Regions from separate parts of the Kitasatospora sp. NPDC101801 genome, predicted to be linked through region 1. Evidence: riboswitches for the same ligand, from Rfam matches in the RefSeq annotation. Region 1 holds a riboswitch; each other region holds the start of a gene.

Evidence for each region. Region 1 has a riboswitch for cobalamin ahead of metE (5-methyltetrahydropteroyltriglutamate--homocysteine S-methyltransferase). Riboswitches for the same ligand answer to the same signal wherever they lie in the genome.
Region 2: linked by a shared signal. The riboswitch ahead of ACIRPK_RS08375 (ribonucleoside-diphosphate reductase subunit alpha) and the one ahead of metE (5-methyltetrahydropteroyltriglutamate--homocysteine S-methyltransferase) in region 1 are both predicted to bind cobalamin.
Region 3: linked by a shared signal. The riboswitch ahead of ACIRPK_RS09850 (FecCD family ABC transporter permease) and the one ahead of metE (5-methyltetrahydropteroyltriglutamate--homocysteine S-methyltransferase) in region 1 are both predicted to bind cobalamin.
Region 4: linked by a shared signal. The riboswitch ahead of ACIRPK_RS04665 (prenyltransferase/squalene oxidase repeat-containing protein) and the one ahead of metE (5-methyltetrahydropteroyltriglutamate--homocysteine S-methyltransferase) in region 1 are both predicted to bind cobalamin.

The regions. Positions count from the first base shown of each region.
Region 1 is NZ_JBIWML010000019.1:2,859-6,353, reverse strand. Features, by position in the region: gene ACIRPK_RS21060 (BlaI/MecI/CopY family transcriptional regulator) at 1-2, opposite strand, end outside; gene ACIRPK_RS21055 (phosphatase PAP2 family protein) at 35-709, opposite strand; cobalamin riboswitch at 977-1,128, shown strand; gene metE (5-methyltetrahydropteroyltriglutamate--homocysteine S-methyltransferase) at 1,287-3,495, shown strand, end outside.
Region 2 is NZ_JBIWML010000004.1:133,220-136,714, forward strand. Features, by position in the region: gene ACIRPK_RS08375 (ribonucleoside-diphosphate reductase subunit alpha) at 1-2,183, opposite strand, end outside; cobalamin riboswitch at 2,343-2,484, opposite strand; gene ACIRPK_RS08380 (hypothetical protein) at 2,641-3,495, shown strand, end outside.
Region 3 is NZ_JBIWML010000005.1:137,657-141,151, forward strand. Features, by position in the region: gene ACIRPK_RS09840 (ABC transporter substrate-binding protein) at 1-324, opposite strand, end outside; gene ACIRPK_RS09845 (ABC transporter ATP-binding protein) at 339-1,109, opposite strand; gene ACIRPK_RS09850 (FecCD family ABC transporter permease) at 1,135-2,214, opposite strand; cobalamin riboswitch at 2,339-2,460, opposite strand; partial or broken gene ACIRPK_RS09855 (short-chain dehydrogenase) at 2,551-2,649, shown strand; gene ACIRPK_RS09860 (hypothetical protein) at 2,742-3,287, shown strand; gene menC (o-succinylbenzoate synthase) at 3,302-3,495, opposite strand, start outside.
Region 4 is NZ_JBIWML010000002.1:88,325-91,819, forward strand. Features, by position in the region: gene ACIRPK_RS04650 (class I SAM-dependent methyltransferase) at 1-23, opposite strand, end outside; gene ACIRPK_RS04655 (glycosyltransferase family 4 protein) at 83-1,402, opposite strand; gene ACIRPK_RS04660 (TetR family transcriptional regulator) at 1,737-2,327, shown strand; cobalamin riboswitch at 2,433-2,564, shown strand; gene ACIRPK_RS04665 (prenyltransferase/squalene oxidase repeat-containing protein) at 2,646-3,495, shown strand, end outside.

The DNA of each region.
Region 1 (3,495 bases):
ACGGGGACCTCGCCTTCCACCCGGTTCGTCTACATCACCGTAGACCACTGCTCCGGGATTGTAGTTCGGTCACCCCCGGCGCTCCCGCCGCCAGGTCGAGCCGGGCGAGCAGGGGCAGCACCAGCGCCAGCCAGAGCGCCGCGAGCAGCCAGCCGCCGAGCACGTCGAAGGCCCAGTGCACGCCGAGGTAGACCCGGCTCAGGCCGACCGCCACCCCCGCCGCGCCCAGCGCGACCACGGCGGGGGTGACCCACGGCCGCCGGGCCACGCGCAGCAGGGCCCAGGCGAGCAGCCCGGCGGCGACGGCGGCGGTGAAGGTGTGCCCGGAGGGGTAGGAGTAGCCGCTCGCCGAGGTGGCCCAGTCCGCCACCGGCGGCCGGCTCCGCCCGACCGCCAGCATCAGCCCGGTGCGGATCACCTGCCCGACCGCCAGCGCCAGCACCGGCGCACAGACCCGTACGACGCTGCGCCCGGCGCAGTGGGCCCAGCGGAGACCCGCCGCGACGGCCGCCAGGTAGGGCGGGGCCCCGGTCCCCAGGTCCGTCACGAGGCCGACCGTCCGCACCGCCCAGGCCGGACGGTGCGTCAGCAGCCAGGAGTGCAGCTCCGATTCCACCGGGTACGGACCCCGGCCGTGCAGCACCAACACCGTACTGAGCAGGGCGAACAGCAGCAGCGGCACCCCGATCAGCACAGCTCGCCGCGTCATCCGGCACGCACGGGCGACGGTCCGGCTGGATCGGGCATGGGTCGGCGCCTCTCGTCGGGGACGGCTCCGCGTCCGTCTACATCACTGTAGACCCCAACCTGGCTGACCACCCGTCAGCCGGGCACCCGGTGGCGATCAGGACCGGATCCGGAGCCGACCCGCAACGGTATGCCGTCGATCATTCGGACAACGGCGTCCGGAGCCGCTCCGGTGGGCCTAGGCTGGGGCTTGCAGTCGGTTCGCCCTGCCAGCCAGGCAGGCGCGTCGTAAGAGGGAACCCGGTGGGAATCCGGGACTGCCCCGCAGCGGTGAGTGGGAACGACCGCCGTCACATGCACTGGGCCCCGCCGGGGTCCGGGAAGCGACGGCCAGTAGGTGTCGGCCTTCCGAGGTCGGTGTGCCCGCGAGTCCGAAGACCTGCCACTGCCCGCGTGCACCCCGCACGCGGTGATCTCGGTGACCTCGTGGGCGGGTCGGCGGAGCGGGCGGGCACATCATGGTGCCGCGTCCGCGCGGCCGTACCTGCACGTCCTCGTGCTCTCCCGGGATCGCAGCGCGACTCGCGAAGGAGAGTTCCGTGACCACGCGTTCCACCGCTCCGCAGGCCACCGTGTACGGCTACCCGAGGCAGGGCCCGAACCGGGAACTGAAGAAGGCGGTCGAGAGCTACTGGGCCGGCCGCGTCGACGCCGACGCCCTGCACGCCACCACCGCCGGCCTGCGCCGCGACACCTGGCGGCGGCTCACCGAGGCCGGTGTCACCGAAGTGCCCACCGGGGACTTCTCGTTGTACGACCACATGCTCGACGCGACCGTCGCGGTCGGCGCGGTCCCGCCCCGCCACCGGGCCGCCGTGGACGCCGACCCGCTGGCCGGCTACTTCGCCATGGCCCGTGGCACCCAGGACGTCGCGCCGCTGGAGATGACCAAGTGGTTCGACACCAACTACCACTACCTGGTGCCCGAGTTGGGCCCGGAAACGGTCTTCGTGGCGAACCCCGCCAAGGCGGTCACCGAGCTGCGCGAGGCCGTCGTGCTCGGGCACCGCGCGCGACCGGTCCTGGTCGGGCCGTTCACCTACCTGCTGCTCGCCAAGCCCGCCCCGGGCGTGGCCGCGGACTTCCGGCCGATCACCCTGCTCGACCGGCTGCTGCCGGTCTACGCCGAACTGCTCGCCGAGCTGTGGACCGCCGGGGCCGACTGGGTCCAGCTGGACGAACCCGCGCTGGTGCAGGACCGCACCCCCGCCGAACTGGGCGCCGCCGCCCGGGTCTACCGCGAGCTGGGCGCCCTGACGGAGCGTCCGAAGCTGCTGGTGGCCAGCTACTTCGACCGGGCCGGTGAGGCGCTCAAGGTGCTGGCCAGGTCCCCGGTCGAGGGCGTCGGGCTGGACTTCACCGGCCCGGCCGCCGCCAACCTGGCCGAACTCGCCGCCGTCGGCGGCCTGCCCGGCAAGCGACTGATCGCCGGCGTGGTGGACGGCCGCAACGTCTGGATCAACGACCTGGAGCAGTCCCTCTCCACCCTGGCCACCCTGCTCGGGCTGGCCGACCGGGTCGACGTCGCCCCGTCCTGCTCGCTGCTGCACGTCCCGCTGGACGCCGACCGGGAACGCGACCTGGACCCGCAGATCTCCCGCTGGCTGGCCTTCGCCGAGCAGAAGACCGCCGAGATCACCCTGCTCGCCCGGGGCCTGCGCGAGGGCACCGGCACCATCGCGGCCGACCTGGCCGCCAACCGCGCCGACCTGGCCTCCCGGGCCGGTTCCGCGGTCACCCGCGACCCCGAGGTCCGGGCCCGGGTCGCGGCGACCACCACCGGGGACGGCCGCCGCCCGCAGCCGTACGCCGAGCGGAGCGTCGCCCAACGGGCCCGGCTCCGCCTGCCGTTGCTGCCGACCACCACGATCGGCTCGTTCCCGCAGACCACCGAGCTGCGCACGGCCCGGGCCGACCTGCGGGCCGGGCGGCTCGACCAGGCGGGCTACCGGGAGCGGATGGAGTCCGAGGTCCGGGAGGTGATCGCCTACCAGGAGAAGGCGGGCCTGGACGTCCTGGTGCACGGCGAGCCCGAACGCAACGACATGGTGCAGTACTTCGCCGAGCAGCTGACCGGCTACCTGGCCACCCGGCACGGCTGGGTGCAGTCCTACGGCACCCGGTACGTCCGGCCGCCGGTGCTGGCGGGCGACATCTCCCGGCCCGCCCCGATGACCGTCGACTGGTTCCGGTACGCCCAGGAGCTGACCGACCGTCCGGTGAAGGGCATGCTCACCGGGCCCGTCACCATGCTGGCCTGGTCATTCGTCCGCGACGACCAGCCGCTCGGCGACACCGCCCGCCAGGTGGCGCTCGCCCTGCGCGACGAGGTCACCGACCTGGAGGCGGCCGGCGCGGCCGTGATCCAGGTGGACGAGCCCGCCCTGCGGGAGACCCTGCCGCTGCGCACGGCCGACCGCCCGGCGTACCTGGACTGGGCCACCGAGGCGTTCCGGCTCTCCACCTCCGGAGTCCGGGCGGACACCCAGATCCACACCCACATGTGCTACGCGGAGTTCGGCGCGATCATGACCGCGATCGACGAACTCGACGCCGACGTCATCTCGTTGGAGGCGGCCCGCTCGCACATGGAGGTCGCCCACGAGCTGGCCGAGGCGGGCTACCCGCGCGAGGTCGGCCCGGGTGTCTACGACATCCACTCGCCCCGGGTGCCCAGCACCGCCGAGGCGGCCGCACTGCTCCGCGCGGGCCTGGCGGCGATCCCCGCCGAACGGCTCTGGGTCAACC
Region 2 (3,495 bases), on a different contig from region 1:
GCCATGAAGAGGTTCAGCGACTGGCTCTGGTCGATGTACGGCTGCCGGGCGGCGGCCAGGTCGATCAGCGCCCGCTGCGGCAGCTCCCACGCCGTGCGGTAGAGCGAACGGACCTCGGTGGGCAGCCAGTTGAGGTCCTGCACCGAACCGTTCGACTCGCGCAGCGCGTCCCGGGTCTGCGCGTCCCAGACGCCCAGCTCCTTGAGCTCGCGGACCAGGTACGGGTTGACCTGGAGGAACTCGCCGGAGAGGGTCTCGCGCTTGAACAGGTTGGACACCTGCGGCTCGATGCACTCGTAGACACCGGCGATCGAGGCGATGGTCGCGGTCGGCGCGATCGCCAGCAGCAGCGAGTTGCGCAGGCCGGTCTCGGCGATGGTGGCGCGCAGCGCGTCCCAGCGCTCGGTCCACTGCGGGGCCGTCTCGAAGTGGTCGATGTGCAGCTGGCCCCGGGCGGCGCGGGTCTCCGCGTACGCCTCGTGCCGGCCGAGCTGCACGGCCAGCTCGCTGGAGCGCTCGTAGGCGACCAGCATGATCCGCTCGGCGATCAGGGTGGAGAGCTGCTTGGCCTCGGCCGAGTCGAAGTCCAGCCGGAGCTGGAAGAAGACGTCCTGCAGGCCCATCACGCCCAGGCCGACCGGGCGCCAGCGGGAGTTGGAGGTGCCGGCCTCGGTGGTCGGGTAGAAGTTGATGTCGATGACCCGGTCCAGGAAGGTCACGGCGGTGCGCACGGTGGCGTCCAGCCGGTCCCAGTCCATCGCGTTCAGCAGGTCGGCCGCGGAGGCGCCGATCGCCACGTGGGCACCGAGGTTGACCGAGCCGAGGTTGCAGACCGCGGTCTCGGAGTCGTCGGTGACCTCGATGATCTCGGTGCAGAGGTTGGAGGAGTGCACGGTGCGGCCGGGCACGGCGGTCTGGTTGGCGGCGCGGTTGGAGGCGTCCTTGAAGGTCATCCAGCCGTTGCCGGTGGTGGCCAGGGTGCGCATCATCCGGGCGTACAGGGTCTGCGCCGGGATGGTGCGGATCGCCTTGCCCTCGGCCTCGGCCTTCAGGTACGCGGCGTCGAAGTCGGCGCCCCAGAGGTCGACCAGCTCGGGCACGTCGACCGGGGAGAACAGCGACCAGTCGGCGTTGGCGTTCACCCGGCGCATGAACTCGTCCGGGATCCAGTGCGCCAGGTTCAGGTTGTGGGTCCGGCGGGCCTCCTCGCCGGTGTTGTCGCGGAGCTCCAGGAACTCCTCGATGTCGGCGTGCCAGGTCTCCAGGTACACGCAGGCGGCGCCCTTGCGGCGGCCGCCCTGGTTCACCGCGGCGACCGAGGAGTCCAGGGTGCGCAGGAACGGGACGATGCCGTTGGACTGGCCGTTGGTGCCACGGATCAGGCTGCCGCGCGAACGGATCCGGCTGTAGGAGAGGCCGATGCCGCCGGCGTGCTTGGAGAGCCGGGCGATCTGCGCGTAGCGGCTGTAGATCGAGTCCAGGTTGTCCAGCGGCGAGTCCAGCAGGTAGCAGGAGGACATCTGCGGGTGCTTGGTGCCGGAGTTGAAGAGGGTCGGCGAGGAGGTCAGGTACTCCAGCCGGCTCATCAGGGTGTAGAGCTCGGCCACCTCGGCCACCGACTGCTCGGTGTCGCCGACCGCGAGACCGGCGGCGACCCGGAGCAGGAAGTGCTGCGGGGTCTCGATCACCTTGCGGGTGATCGGGTGGCGCAGCAGGTACCGGGACTGCACGGTGCGCAGGCCGAAGTACTCGAAGCGGTCGTCACCGCGCTGGTCGATCAGCGCGTCGAAGGCGTCGGCGTGCTTGGCCACCAGGGCGGCCGTGACGTCGCCGATCAGGCCCTCGGTGTGGCCGACCACGATCGAGGCGGAGAAGGAGAGCGCGCCCTGGCCGATCGCCTCGTCCTGGATCTCCAGCGCGAGCAGGCGGGCGGCGAGCTTCGAGTACTGCGGGTCCTCGGCGATCATCGAGGCGGCAGCCTCCACGGCCAGTCCGCGCAGCTCGGCGAAGTCCGAGTTGGCGTTCCGGCCGCGCAGCGCAGCGGCCGCGACGTGGCCGGGGTCCACCTGGGGCAGGTCGATGCTGCGGTCGGTGAGCAGCCGAAGCAGCGCAGCACCTGGATCGGTCTGGGCGGAGTCGGCAGAACCCTGGGAGGGCAGGGCAACTGAGGCAGCGATGGTCAAGGCGCTTCTCTCCTGGCGGCGGCGGTCGGCGAGGGGCACCGGACCCGTCAGGGCGCAGGGGAAGGCAGCGCGGAACACCTCACGGCGCGCGCGAACCACCCCCCGGCCCACCCGCGAGGCCCGGACGATACTGCTGTGCTGCATGGCGACTGCGGGGAAGCCCTGTGGCACACGGTCGGCAGGTCATCGGACTTGCGGGAACCTGCTGGAGGAGCCCGCTCACCGCTGCGGGGCAGTCCCGGAATCACACCGGGTTCCCCTGCGTCGACAGCGAAAGCGAGCATACATGTAGTGGCACCCTGCCGACGTGACCCCACATCTTGTGCGCGCAGTGTGTCGGGCTGACTCCGGCTCTGTTTCGGGAACGCTGCCGGGAGCGCGGTCGGCGCACACCGCCGGGGCACGAAACAGTCACCGAACGACCCTGCGTCGGCGGTTTGGTTTACTATCTCGCCTCATGAGCGAGGGAACGGGTACGCCGGCCGACCAGCAGCCCGAACAGCCGATACCCGGCCAGGGTCCGATTCCGGGTCAGCCGGTTCCGCAGCCGCCGTACCCCCAGCCGGGGCCCGGCCTGCCGGACGGCTCGTACCTGCCCCAGCAGGCGCCGTGGCCGCAGCAGTACGCCGCGCCGGCCGAGCCCGACTGGGTCGGTCTGGCGGACCGTCACGAGCGGGAGTCCCGCAGCAGGCGCCGCCGGCTCGTGATCGGCGGTGTCCTCGCCGTCCTGGTGGTCGGCGCGCTGACCGTCACCGGCGTGGTGATCGCCGGCAAGCGCGACAAGACCGAGGCCGATCCGACGCCCGTGCCGTCCCCGCCGGCCAGCTCCCCCGCGAAGCCGACCGCCTCGCCGAAGCCCGCCGAGCTGCTGGCCAGTGCGGCCACCGACAAGGGCCCGACCGACGCCGCCGCGCTCTTCCCGGCCCAGACCAGGACGGTCGACGGCCGGGCGTGGACGCGGCTGGTCACCGATGACGACCCCGCCTGCGGCACGACCACCGGCGGCCTCGGCAAGGTCCTGGTCGCCTCCTCCTGCCGGAGCCTGGTGCGCGCCAGCTACGTCTCCGAAGGCAGCGTGGTGACGGTCGGCATCGCGGTGTTCGACAAGAAGGAGAGCGCCGACGCCGTGCTGGCCAAGCACGCCGGGGCGATCCAGGGGCTGGCCGAGAAGAACGCCAACTTCTGCACCTCGGGCGGCTGCCCGGAGACCCACGCCACGCTCGGCCGGTACGCGTACTACACGGTGTCCGGCTCGCTCAAGCCCGAGGTCAAGGACGACCCGGTCTCGGCGGCCGCCGCCAAGTCCTTCGCG
Region 3 (3,495 bases), on a different contig from region 1:
CTTCTTGGACAGCCACTTGGTGCGGTCGTACTCCGCCGCCCAGGGCACCTTCGCCAGGTCGCCCTTCTCGTCCGGCATCACGTAGCCCGCCATCCGGTCGGCCAGGCCGAGCGACAGCATCAGCTCGGTGATGCCGATGTCGTTCGTCACCACCCGGGCCGGCTTGTGGTGGTACGTCAGCGGGGTGCCGCAGTTGTCGACGGTGACGGGGTAGTGCGCCGAACCCGCGCTCTCCGCCGAGGGGGTGACCTCGGCGCCGCAGGCGGTCAGGCCCAGGGCGAGCACGGCGGTGGCGGCCAGGGTACGGCGGGGGCTGATGAACACGACAGGATTCCCTTTCACGGGTGCAGACGGTCGAAGAGCAGTTGGACGGCGCCGGTCACCGGGTGCCGCACCGGGTGGCCCCGGACCCCGAACACCTCGGCGAGCAGGTCGGGCGAGAGCACCTCCCCGGGCGGCCCCGAGGCGACGATCCGGCCGGCCGCGATCACGTACAGCAGGTCGCAGTGCGCCGCCGCGAGGTTGAGGTCGTGCAGCGCCGTCAGCACGGTCAGGCCGCTGGAGCGGACCAGCGAGAGCACCTCCAACTGGTGCGCGATGTCCAGGTGGTTGGTGGGTTCGTCCAGCACCAGCACCGCCGGCTGCTGGACCAGCGCCCGGGCGATCAGCACCCGCTGCTTCTCGCCGCCCGAGAGGCTCAGGAAGCCCCGCCCGGCCAGGTGCTCCGCGCCGACCTCGGCCAGCGCCCGCGCGCAGCCCACCGCCTCGTCCGGGCCCGGCCCGCCGAAGCCGCGCCGGTGCGGCAGCCGGCCCATCCCGACCACCTCGGCGACGGTGAAGTCGAACTCCGCCACCGTCTCCTGCGGCAGCGCGCCGACCCGGAGCGCGCCCTCCCGGGGCGTCAGGCCGTGCAGGTCGTCGCCGTCCAGCCGGACGGTGCCGGCCACCGGGCGCAGCGCCCGGTAGACGCACCGCAGCAGGGTGGACTTCCCGCTGCCGTTCGGCCCGACCAGGCCGAGCACCTGCCCGCTCGCGGCCCGTACGGTGACCTCGTGCACCAGCCTGGTCCCGGCCAGCTCGACCGAGACCTCCTCGATGTCGACCCGCATCAGCGTCCCCTCCCCCGGGCGGCCATCAGCGGCCGCCGAAGCTGTAGCTGCGCCGCCGCATCAGCAGCAGGAAGCACGGCACCCCGAGCACGGCGGTGACCACCCCGACCGGCAGTTCGGCCGGGGCCAGCAGCAGCCGGGAGACGATGTCCACCCAGACCAGCAGCACCGCGCCGAGCAGCGGAGCCACCGTCAGCACCCGCCGGTGGTCGGCCCCGACCAGCATCCGGGCCAGGTGCGGGACCATCAGCCCGACGAAGCCGATCGCTCCGCTGACCGCGACCACCGTGCCGGTGACGGCGGCGGTGACCACGAACAGCGCCCGGCGCAGCCGGGCGGCGTCCACGCCGAGCGCGGCGGCGGTCTCGTCGCCCATCGCCAGCACGTCCAACTGCCCGGCCGAGTACCGCAGGTAGCCGAAACCGGCCAGCACGGTGCCGGCCGCGATCGGGACGGCGGCCCAGGTGGCGCCGCCCAGGCTGCCGAGCAGCCACATCATCGCCGTCCGGGCCGCCTCGCCGCGTTCGGCGGAGAACACCATCAGCGAGGTGACGGCGGAGAACCCGTACGCGAGCGCGGTGCCGGTGAGCACCAGGCGCAGCGGGGTGAGGCCCTCGGCGGTCCTGGCCACCGCGTAGACCAGCACCATGGCGGCCAGCGCGGAGGCGAACGCGGAGGCGGAGAGCGCCCAGACGCCGAGCGAGGCGAACGCGCCGAGCAGCAGGACGGCGTTGGCGCCGACGGCCGCACCGGAGGAGATCCCGAGCACGAACGGGTCGGCGAGCGCGTTCCGCACCATGGCCTGGACGGCGACGCCGGTCACCGACAGCCCGGCCCCGACCACGGCCGCCAGCACCGTCCTGGGCAGCCGGATCTCCCACACGATGGTGTAGCCGGCCAGTTGGTCGGCGCTGATCCGACCACCCGTCAGACCGGCCCGCAGGTACTCCACCACCGCTCCCCAGCCGATCCCGGACGAGCCCAGCGCGACGCCGCAGACCAGCGAGACCAGCAGGGCGACGGCCAGCCCGGCGGCCAGCACCGGGGTCCGGGCGGGCGGGTGGGCGGCGGCCTTCGGCGTCGGTGCGGCTACGGCGGTGCTCACGGCTGCCTTCGGTCGGGCCGCGGGCGTACGGGACGACGCGCCGGGGCCGCCCGGTCGGCGCGGACCTCGGGTCCGAGCGGGCGTGCCGTGCCGCATCCCCTCGCAGTCCGCGGCGAGTTGTCGGGAGGTCAGCGCCGCCGAGGGCGATCGGGCTCACGGACCCTCAGGGGCCCGTCCACCGTTGCGGGTCAGCGCCGGACTTCCACCGGACTTTCCCCTCGGGACGCTCTCGCAGCATAACAACACCGCCCGCCCCGGTAAGGGTCCAACAGCTGTGGTGCCCGGCACACCCGCGCGCTCCCGCCGACCCGGTCGAGCGGGCGCACCCGCTACCGGGTCTCCTCCTTCTACGACCTGGACGGCAGCCGGCCCGACGCCTGGCGCTGCCTGGTCGAGGTCCAGGACCCGGACCTGCCCGCCGACCCGTCCGGCTAGCGCTGACGGTCCGTCATCGGCACACCGTCCGGCGGCGACTGCCTCCTCGGCACCCCTTCCGGCAGCGTGCACGGATCGCCATGCTGGGCACCATGAGCGAAGCCGAGGACGGCGGCGTCTTCCGCTGGGAGACCTACCGAAGCAAGTACGAGGGGCAGTCCGACCGGGGCGACTACGTAGTCGTCACCGTGGGACACGTGCTGACCGTCGGGGCGGTGGCGGTCGCCGCGCCCTGGGCGGCCCTGGTGCTGGGCGGGATCCTCGCGACGTTCTGGGGCGTGCTGCTGGTGCCGCCTTGGCTGCGCGAGCGGAGGGCCGTCGAGTGGGCCGAGATCCGGCCGGGGCCCCCGCCGGTGCTCGTGCTGGTGCGGGTCGACGGCCGGGAGAGCAGCCACCCCCTCGACTCGGTCGGCCGGCTACAGCTGATCCGTACCGGGCACCGGTCCATGGACAATCCCGACGGCGGCCAGCGGGTGCTCGAACTGCAGGTGGGCGGCAAGGTCCACCGCACCCGGGCCGCGTTCGACCATCCGGAGCACGACCCGGGCCTGCTGGCGGCGGAACTGCGCCGGGCCTGCCCCGGTGCCGTCGTGGCGGAGTACGCGGACCGGAGGACGTGGGTGTCGGACAGCGAGTGATCGCCCCACCGCACTCAGGTCAGTACGGTGCTGCGCAGCAGGTGACCGCGCAGCGCATCCTGGTCGATCTCGACGCCGAGGCCGGGGCCGGTCGGCACGGCCACCGTTCCGTCCTGGGCGCGGATCGGCGGCTGCACCACGTCCGTGCGGAAGTACCGGTCGGAGCCGGAGAGGTCACCGGGCAAGGTGAAGCCGGGCAGCGCGGCCA
Region 4 (3,495 bases), on a different contig from region 1:
CGGGAGAAATCGACGGTCAGCACTGCGGGGCTCCCATTCGTTGGTACTCGGCAAAAAAGTGATCGGCCGTCAGGCGGGCCGGTCAGGCGACGTAGCGCCAGCCCGCGCCGGCCCTGGCGCGCTGCCCGGCCCCGGTGGCGATCGCCGCGCGGTAGCGGTCGGCGGTCAGTTCGGCGGCCCGCTGCCAGGTGAACCCGGCCAGCACCCGCTCCCGCCCGGCCGCGCCGAGCTCGGACCGCAGCTCGGGGTCGTCCAGCAGCCGGCCGAGCGCGGCGGCCAGCGCACCGGCGTCGCCGGGCGGCACCGCCAGGCAGGTCTCGCCGTCCGGGCCCGCCACCTCGGGGATCGCGCCGCCGGTGGTGGCGACCAGCGGGGTGCCGGTGGCCATCGCCTCGGCGGCGGGCAGCGAGAAGCCCTCGTACAGCGAGGGCACGCAGGCCACCTCGGCCGAGCGGTACAGGTCGACCAGCTCCTGGTCGGTGAGCCCGGTGCGGAACTCGATCTGCCGCTCCAGGCCGAACCGGCGGACCGCCTCGGCCACCGGGCCCTCGCCGCGCTGCGGCTTGCCGACCACCACCAGGTGCGCGTCCCGCTCGGTGCGCAGCTTGGCCAGCGCCTCGACCAGGTACACCAGGCCCTTCAGCGGGACGTCCGCGCTGGAGGTGGTGACGATCCGTCCGGGCACCCGGGCGATCGCGTCCGAGGGCGACCAGAGCCGGGTGTCGGCGCCGATCGGGACCACCGCGATGTTGCCGGGCGGGGTGCCGAGCTGCTCGGCGATCTCGGCCTTCGAGCTGCCGGAGACGGTGATCACGTGCTCCAGCCGGGCGGCCACCCGGCGCTGCATCCGGGTGAAGGCGTACCAGCGGCGCAGCGACAGCCGCTTCAGCCGGGTCGGCGCGGCGGCCAGCTCCAGCCGGCGGTCCACGGTGATCGGGTGGTGCACGGTGGTGACCAGCGGGAAGCCGTGCCTGGCCAGCCCGAGCAGGCCGTAGCCGAGGGTCTGGTTGTCGTGCACCACGTCGTAGCGGCCCTTGTGCGCGGCCAGGTACTGCCGGGCCCGGAGCGAGAAGGTGAGCGGCTCGGGGAAGCCGCCGGTCCGCATCCCGGCCACCTCCAGCAGGTCGACCAGGCCCCGGTACTCGGTCAGCGCGGGGGTGCGGAACGGGTCGTCGGCGCGGTACAGGTCCAGGCTGGGCAGCTCCACCAGCCGGACGCTGCCGGACCCCTCGACCGGGTCGAGCACCGGGAAGGGCTGGGCCCCGACCACGTCCACGTGGTGCCCGAGCCTGGCCAGCTCGCGGGACAGGTGCCGGACGTAGACGCCCTGGCCGCCGCAGTACGGGTCGCCCCGGTAGGACAGCAGGGCGATCCGCAGCGGTCGCGGCGGCAGCGCGGTCATCCGGGGCTCCTGTCCCCTACTCCCCGGCCTGCGCGGCGGCGGGAAAGTAGATCACGTTTCATGATGGTGGAGCTCGTCATTGGGCTGATCGAACAATGAGAGACCCTGACGATACCGGCCCGCACCCGAGGGCGGCAGATCGCCCCCGCAGAGTGCTACTCACGAGTACGCCGGTACCGGAGGGCTCCATTCTGACCCGTCCGCGGAGCCCGCCCACCCGGCGTTCACTGTGACATAACTCTCGGAGCACCCTCTCGCTGACGTGTCCTCATTTCCCACCCCGTGGTTGAATCGCCTCGATCCGGTCACCCACGCGCGCGCTCAGGGAGCCCCCTTGACCACCACCGCCGCCCTCGGAACCGGGCTCACCCCCCGGCAGGCCGAACGCCGCCGCCGGATCCTGCGGGCCGCCACCGCGCTGGCCGCCCGGGGCGGTTACGAGGCGGTCCAGATGCGCGAGGTGGCGGAGACCGCCGAGGTCGCGCTCGGCACCCTCTACCGCTACTTCCCGTCCAAGGTGCACCTGTTGGTGGCGGTGATGCAGGAGCAGCTCCAGCACCTGCACGAGCAGGTCCGCCGCCACCCGCCGACCGGCGAGGACCCGGCCGGCCGGGTGGCCGAGACGCTCACCCAGGCGTTCCACGCGCTCCAGCGCGAACCCCGCCTCGCCGAGGCGATGGTCCGCGCGCTGTCCTTCGCCGACCGCTCGGTCGGTGCCGAGGTGGACGCCGTCTCGGCCGTCACCTCGGCCATCGTGCTGGACGCCGCGCAGCTCGGCCCCACCCCGTCGCCGGCCCAGCAGGCCGCGCTGCGGGTGATCGCGCACACCTGGCACGCCACCCTGCTGGCCTGGCTCTCCGGCCGCGCCTCGCTCGCCGAGGTCCGCGGTGACCTGCACACCGCCGCCCGGCTGCTGGTGCTCTGACGCCCGGCCGGTACCGGAGCGCGTCCGTCCCGTTCCGGCCGGAAGAACTGGTACCGGTTCCGGTCCCCGGAGCCCCCGGACCGTGTCCGGCCGGGGGGAGTCCGGTCGGACGGTTAGAGTCTTGGACGCAGGATCAACAACTTCATCCGCTCCTCGTGCGGGGGAAGCCGGTGCGACTCCGGCGCTGACCACGCAACCGTCACAGTCGGGATGCCCGCCGGGGAGCGAGCGGCAGTGCCGGGCACCCGGCTCCGTCGAGGTCTACGGGCGGCCCGCCTCGGGCCGCTGCTCCGCTCACCGAAAGGCACGTCGACCCTCATGCTCACCACCGCCCGCACGGGCGCAGCCGCGCTGGCCGCCGCCCTGCTGACCGGCGCCGCCGCCGTCCCCGCCTTCGCGGACACCCCCACCCCCACGCCCGCCGCCGCCCCGGCCGCGCTCTACGGCAAGGGTGACCCGACGTACGACGGCGTCTTTCGGCAGTCGCTGGCCCTCACCGCGCTCGGCTCGGTCAAGGTCGTCCCGTCCGACGCGGCCGTGGTCTGGCTGACGGGTCAGCAGTGCGCGGACGGCGGCTGGGCGCCGTTCCGGTCCGACCCCTCGGTGGCCTGCGACCCCAAGGCCGAGGACAGCAACGCCACCGCGATGGCGATCCAGGCGCTCCAGCAGCTCGGCGGGCACCGGGACGAGGTGACCCGCGGCTCCGACTGGCTGAAGGCCGTGCAGAACGCGGACGGCAGCTGGCCGCTCAACCCCGGCACCCCGGGCGACGCCAACTCCACCGGGCTCGCCGTCAACGCGCTGCTGGCCGCCAACATCGACCCGGCCGCGGTGACCAGGAACGGCAAGAACGCCTACGACGGCCTGGCGCTGTTCCAGCTCGGCTGCGCCGCACCCGCCGAGCAGCGCGGGGCGTTCGCCTACCAGCCGTCCCCGGACGGCTCGCTCAAGGCCAACGACCTGGCCGGCTCGCAGGCGCTGCTGGCCGCGGCCGGCGGCAAGCTGCCGGTCACCAACACCAACCGGGTGGACACCCCGCCCAAGCCGCTGGACTGCGCCACCGCCACGGTCACCGTGCCGCACGCGGACTCCGCCGAGGCGGCGGGCTCGTACCTGGCCGCCCAGCTGGATGCGAACGGGCAGCACCTGATGCAGACCATGCCCGGCG